3 regions of the Paenibacillus sp. FSL H8-0034 genome follow, and region 3 is predicted to be linked to each of the others. Evidence: riboswitches for the same ligand, from Rfam matches in the RefSeq annotation. Region 3 holds a riboswitch; each other region holds the start of a gene.
The links. A riboswitch is a leader RNA that binds a small molecule or an ion and turns the genes downstream of it on or off. The one in region 3 is predicted to bind cobalamin.
Positions count from the first base shown of each region.

Region 1 (2,202 bases), 2.8 Mb from region 3:
AGATGTGAGGTGAGATTTCAGTACGGACGGCTGGTTGGTTGGTCTGGGAGGAGAGACAGATGAAGGCGAAATTTGCATGTTTAGGGTTGATTTTATTGCTGATTTTGACAGGCTGTGGGGGGCCGAAGGCTGATGTGCCGATATTTATGATGTCGAGCAGCGGCATCCCGAGTGAAGTGGGCGATAAGCTGGAGGCTAGTTTGGTGGAAAAGCTGGGACAAGCACCAACGGTTAAAATACAAACAACGCCTATTTTTTCCATGGAAAAGCTGGTCGTAGAAATTGCGGCTGGCGATAACGGAATCATTGTCGTACCTAAGGAGCAGTTCAAGGCACTCGGTCAGCAGGGCGGTTATGTCAGTCTGGATGCGGTAGCCAAAGCCGAGGATTTCCCTGATGGTGTAATGGAGATCCCCGTGGATGGAAAATCCGGAGGCGTCGAGAAGCATCTCTATGGCATACCTCTGGAACAAACGAAGTGGTTGACAGATTTAAAGCTTAATGGTAAAGATCTGATTGCGTTTGTACCGGCTAATGCGAAGAAGCAGGATCTGGTTATGCAGGTTTTAAAGGTAATTGCCCAAAAATAACAATTTAATAAAGCTTGAACAGGTGCCTGTAAGCTGTTGCTTATCGGGTTAAAAGGGAAGCTGGTGCAAATCCGGCGCGGTCCCGCCACTGTAAAGGAGAAATCACCAATCAGGTACAAACTCTCAAGTCAGGAAACCTGCCTGTTCACTGCAAAGACTGTCCCTTTCGAGGAAAAAGGAGCGTCGCGTTTGAATGATCAGAGGCTCTTCGAGCTTGGTGTAATCGTTTATTTAGCGCATGCCCCTCTTGTTTCTTTGTGAAAAGAAGCGAGAGGTTTTTCTTTTGTTGGGGGAAGCGAGGAAGGAGCTTTAAGATGAAGCTAGGGAATATAAGCAAAATGCAGCGCCACAGTTCGAAGCTGGCTGTGCTGATTGGTATGATTGTACTGCTGCTGATCATAGCAGGCTGCGGGAACTCAAGCGTATCACCAGGCAAGGGAGAGCTTGTTGAACCACCGAAGGCAGGTACTGGCCAGGGTTCGCAGCTGCCTAATGGGGAGACAGCAGCTCCAACTGCTAAAGCGACTGTCTATCCGCTCAAAGTGAAGGACGCAACAGGAAAGGAATTTGTTTTTGACAAAGCGCCTGCCAGACTGGTATCGATTTCTCCAAGTGAGACGGAGACGCTGTTCGCGCTCGGCTTGGGTGAGCAGGTGTATGGAGTATCGGATTTTTGTGATTATCCGGCAGAGGCTTTGAAGAAGCCGAAGATGGGCAGCATCGTCAAGCCTAATGAGGAGGCGCTGCTGGCATCGAATGCGGATCTGATTGTTACAGGTGTGTCGATGAAAACACCGACCGTAGAGCAGCTGCGTTCACTTAAATTGAATGTGTTCAAGGTAGAGCCGAAAACTGTCGACGATGTATTGAATAATACGCTGCTGTTCGGTCAAATTTTCAATAAGCAGGAGCAGGCGGAGAAGCTGGTTGCCGAGATGAAGGCAGATCGCCAAAAGGTGACGGATGCCGTCAAGAACCTGCAGCCGGAGCAGAAAAAACGCGTATTGCTTGAATTCTCACCAGGCTGGACAGTTGGCAAAGGCGAATTCATGGACGAGCTGATTACGTTATCCGGGGGTATCAATATTTATGGAGAAATACCCGGCTATTCGCAGCTGAATGAAGAAAAGGTTATCGCCGCCAATCCACAAATTATTTTGTACCCGAGCAATCTGATCGACGACAAATCGAAAAAAACTTTAGATCAAATTATTAAAGAACGCAGCGGCTGGGAAAAAATCGATGCCGTGAAAAACAATCGGATCGTGGGAGTCGACAAAGACTGGATCAGCCGTCCGGGACCACGGATTACACAAGGTCTCGTTGATATTGCCAAGGGCATATATCCGGAATTGGTGAAATAAATGAAGCAAAAGCTGTTGATTTGGGGAGGGGCAGGCATGCTGCTCCTTCTTCTTGCCATTACGCTATCCTTATCGATTGGGACGGTCCAGCTCCCTCTACTGCAGGTGTGGGGGATCGTGGCTCACCAGCTTCCATGGATAGGCGACCATATATCGGTGAATTGGGAAGCTTCCTCCGAGCAGATCGTTTGGCGGGTACGGTTTCCGAGGGTGGTGCTTGGCGTATTGGTAGGTGCTTCGCTTGGAGT
Region 1 is NZ_JBBOBS010000001.1:6,974,232-6,976,433, reverse strand. Features, by position in the region: gene NST47_RS31185 (hypothetical protein) at 60-590, shown strand; cobalamin riboswitch at 594-749, shown strand; gene NST47_RS31180 (ABC transporter substrate-binding protein) at 929-1,954, shown strand; gene NST47_RS31175 (FecCD family ABC transporter permease) at 1,955-2,202, shown strand, end outside.
Region 1: another riboswitch for cobalamin. It lies ahead of NST47_RS31180 (ABC transporter substrate-binding protein); the one in region 3 lies ahead of nrdI (class Ib ribonucleoside-diphosphate reductase assembly flavoprotein NrdI).

Region 2 (2,202 bases), 2.9 Mb from region 3:
CCAGCAGCAGTGGATCTGCACTGACGTGGCGTTCTGCTACTGCTACAGCACTCGGCTCAACAGCAGTGGACACACCTACTATCGTTGCCCTTCCAAACGGTCCTTCGTTGTGCAACAAAGCAGGTTTACCTGAAGTCGCTTTTCCCAATACACCCTCACTGGAAGCCAGCTTCGGTGTATCTGTTGTTCCCGGTCTTGGCGATGCGGAGCTCGCTAACAGGGTATCTGGCTGGCGGATTGCCGCTGATGTCGACCCAACGTTCGGGATGCGCTCATCCTCCTCGTCATCCCATTCCTCATCGTCTATATCCTCAATCAGGGAGTCTCCTTCTGCTTCGGATTCCCATTCCTCATCATCGTATTCGTCATTCGCTTCCTCGGGCAGCTGCTCCAGCGCCCAAGGCTCTGCTTCCTGCCGCAGCCGCTGATGCGGCCGCAGTGGCTGCACGTCGGCGCCGAGCGTGTACTTGCGTTGGTAGCCGCGAGGCGTAATCATCAATCCGTCATAGACCATTGTTGACGAATTGCCGATAATGACCGTAGTCAGCATGCCGATATCGTGATCCAGCATATCCCGCAGGTTCGTTAGTACAATATGCTGACGATCCCGATACGCGCTTTTCACAATGCCAACTGGTGTTTCCGGTGAACGATACTTCAGCAGAATCCGCTGCGTCTCCACAATTTGCCGAGTCCGTCTGCCACTTCGCGGATTGTACAAGGCGATTACGAAGTCCGCCTGTCCAGCCGCTTCAACCCGCCGCTCAATCAGTTCCCAAGGCGTCAAATGGTCGCTAAGACTGATCGTGCAGGAATCATGCATAATCGGTGCGCCCAGCAGGGATGCCGATGAGTTAATCGCCGAAATACCGGGAATAATCTCAACCTCCACGCCGTCCTCCGGGTGCCAGCCCTTTTCCATCAGTACTTCGTACACCAGACCCGCCATTCCGTATACACCAGCGTCACCGCTCGAAATGACCGCAACCTTTTTCCCTGCTTCCGCCTGCCGCACCGCCTCTTGAGCACGGCTCACTTCCTCAGTCATACCCGTTCTTACAATTTGCTGATCGCTCAGCAAACCGCTGATTAAGTCTACATAGGTGTTGTAACCGATGATTACATCGCTCTCCTGGAGCGCTTCACGAGCCCGTTTCGTTATATGTTCAAAGCTGCCGGGTCCAAAACCGACAATCAGCAATTTCCCTGCCACAAGCTGCACATCCTTTCCCTATCCACATCCATAAAATGACAACAAAAAAAGCACTTCCAATGTGTTAGAAATGCTGTTGCATCACATACATACATCGACAACAGGCTCTCTGCCCTTTACCTCTGTAAGTAAGCCAGTCTCTAACACTTGCCTAAATCCACGTAGGTTAACAGTGTTGTTTAAACAGGCAGGTTTCCTGACTCAGAACATCGTGCCCGACTCCTTCCCAAAGCACTAATGCTGCTTCAGTGGATACATCTTTCAGGCATTTGCCAATCTCGATTAGCGTTCTTTACAGTGGCGGGTCCGTGCCGGATTTGAACCGGCTTCCCTTTTAAGCGAATGAGATTTCTCAGCACTCGCACCTATTCTATCACGTATACAATTGTCTGGTTTCATCATATCACCCGTAAGGAAGCTTTGTCTATGTTCGAAGTTCGCCCCATACGGTAACCTAACCGTTCTTGCTTCTTCAAAAATGTTAAATATGATACATTTTGTATAAAAACTAATAATCATGATTGATTTCGCAAAATAAACATGCAATAATACATTTAATGATACATATTGTATCCAACCGCATTCATTTATTTAGGAGGGGTTACCTGTGAGTAGCACGAACCGAGTGGAGCTTGAGTTGCTTGATCTGGAGTGGGTGGAGCTTATTATGAGTGCTCGTAAGATGGGGCTTAATCCGTGCGACATTCGCGCATTCCTGTCAGGCCCCGAGCAACCTGTGCCGCATCTGGATATGAACACTGAAAATGATCAATATGTTCTCAAGTGAAATACAAGACGAGTGGTTATGTTTAACGCAGGGGGCTAACTTATAAAGTGTCTGATACAGAGCTTGCTCAGCTAGTCATCGTTAGGACGGTTCATTACCCACTTGTTGTACTCCAGATACTCACGAAACCGCTTCTTGTCCACCCCTGATGACATCGCGTCTTTAATAATGTCATACCACTCCTGATCAAATTCATTGTCAT
Region 2 is NZ_JBBOBS010000001.1:7,129,758-7,131,959, forward strand. Features, by position in the region: gene cobJ (precorrin-3B C(17)-methyltransferase) at 1-1,213, opposite strand, end outside; cobalamin riboswitch at 1,383-1,597, opposite strand; gene NST47_RS31855 (anti-repressor SinI family protein) at 1,821-2,000, shown strand; gene NST47_RS31860 (helix-turn-helix domain-containing protein) at 2,072-2,202, opposite strand, start outside.
Region 2: another riboswitch for cobalamin. It lies ahead of cobJ (precorrin-3B C(17)-methyltransferase); the one in region 3 lies ahead of nrdI (class Ib ribonucleoside-diphosphate reductase assembly flavoprotein NrdI).

Region 3 (2,202 bases):
ACCTTCGCAGCCTTGGCATCACTGGTAAAGCTGCTGAGCATTTGTTGGATGAAGTAGGCGTAACGGTAAACAAAAATGCGATTCCATTTGACCCTGCTAAGCCCATGGTGACAAGTGGTGTTCGTATCGGCACACCTGCTGCTACCGCTCGTGGCATGAACCAAGAAGCTATGAAAGTAATTGCAAAAATCATCGCATTAACATTAAAAAACCAGTCCGACGAAGCTGTTCATGAAGAAGTACGCGGCATGGTGAAGGATTTAACTGCACAATTCCCGCTTTATCCGGGTTTAAGCTACTCATAGTTGTTTCTTGATTCATAGGGGCTGGCGCATATGCGCTGGCTCTTTTTCTTTGTGGAAACTACGCATATATCACAATTGACAATTACAATATATTGATATATATTTGTATAAATCGTTAATTAACAACTATATATTGTTATGACAGGTGCTTTTTTGTTTAAAGTGAACGAAAAGGCTTAAAAGGGAAGTCCGGTGAAAAACCGGTGCGGTCCCGCCACTGTAAGAGAGAAGTATCGATCTGGTTGGCCACTGATTTTGTATCATACAAAGTCGGGAAGGCGGATCGAATACGTTGATCCTCGAGCCAGGAGACCTGCCTGTTCATTGACACGATTCCTGCGGAGAACAGGTAAGGTGATCGCTTCGTCCGTGACGAGGTAGGCGAAAATTCGTCTGCTCGCTTTGGTGCATTCGGCCCTTATGGCTTCCGGATGTGCTTTTTTTATTGTTAACTTTAGAGCAATGAACGGAATGGGAGGACTAAATATGTTGATCGCCTACGACACCAAGACGGGAAATGTACGCCGTTTTGTTAAAAAATTGAATATGCCAGCGATTCAAATTGAGGATAAGATGGAGGACTTAAATGAGTCTTTCGTGTTAGTTACCTATACCACCGGATTCGGTCAGGTTCCTGAAAAAGTATCTTCTTTTCTGAAAAAAAACCATTCGCATTTAATGGGTGTATCTGCTAGCGGTAACCGAAACTGGGGTGAAGGCTTTGCACGCAGCGCCGATCATATCTCAGCGTTATACGGGGTACCTGTACTGGGGAAATTCGAGCTTTCAGGAACGAGTAAGGATGTAGAGAGGTTTATTCAGGAGGTGAGTTTGATTGCAGCACATTGAGTTGAACAATTTGCTTATGCAGCGAGACGCGGACGGTTTTTTTCAGCTGCATAAAGACAGGGAAGCCGTAGCGGCTTTCATGGAAGAAGTATACCAGAAGACCATCCAGTTCGCTGATACTTCGACCAAAGTTCGGTACATGATTGATAACGATTATTATGAAAATGTGTATGAACGCTACACTCACGATGAAGTCGATGAGATTTACCAAATCAGTCATAGCTTTCGTTTCGAGTTCCCGTCTTATATGGCGGCCTCCAAATTTTATACGGATTATGCGGTGAAAAGCAACGACCATTCCATTTACTTGGAGCATTATCCGGACAGAGTTGCAATTGTAGCTTTGTATCTGGCGGGCGGTGAGATGCAAATAGCAAGGGATTTGGCCACGTCCATGATGGAGCAGCGAATGCAGCCGGCGACTCCGACATTTCTGAATGCAGGGAAAAGCAGGCGCGGTGAAATGGTATCCTGCTTTCTGCTGGAAACCGATGATTCGCTCAACTCGATTAACTATGTACTCGGTACCTGCATGCAGCTTTCGAAAATTGGAGGTGGTGTAGCGGTCAATTTGTCCAAGCTTCGCGGTCGTGGTGAGCCGATTAAAGGTGTTGAGGGCGCGGCCAAAGGAATTATGCCGGTACTCAAGCTGATGGAGGATGCATTCTCCTACGCAGACCAGATGGGTCAACGCAGAGGTTCAGGAGCAGCCTATTATCATATTTTTGGATGGGATGTCATGGAGCTTTTAGATAGCAAGAAGATTAACGCGGATGAGAAAATGCGGCTCAAGACATTATCGATTGGTTTGATTGTGCCTGACAAGTTTTATCAGCTTGCTGAGGATAACAAGCCGTTGCATCTGTTTGCTCCTTATTCTGTTTTTCAAGCGTACGGAAAATACCTGGATGATATGGATCTTGATGATATGTACGACCAACTGCTGGCCGATAACCGGGTGCGTAAAAAGACAGTGATGAGCGCACGGGACATGTTAATCAAAATTGCGATGATCCAGCTCGAATCGGGTTATCCTTATATCATGAAC
Region 3 is NZ_JBBOBS010000001.1:4,180,660-4,182,861, forward strand. Features, by position in the region: gene glyA (serine hydroxymethyltransferase) at 1-305, shown strand, start outside; cobalamin riboswitch at 432-640, shown strand; gene nrdI (class Ib ribonucleoside-diphosphate reductase assembly flavoprotein NrdI) at 792-1,154, shown strand; gene nrdE (class 1b ribonucleoside-diphosphate reductase subunit alpha) at 1,141-2,202, shown strand, end outside.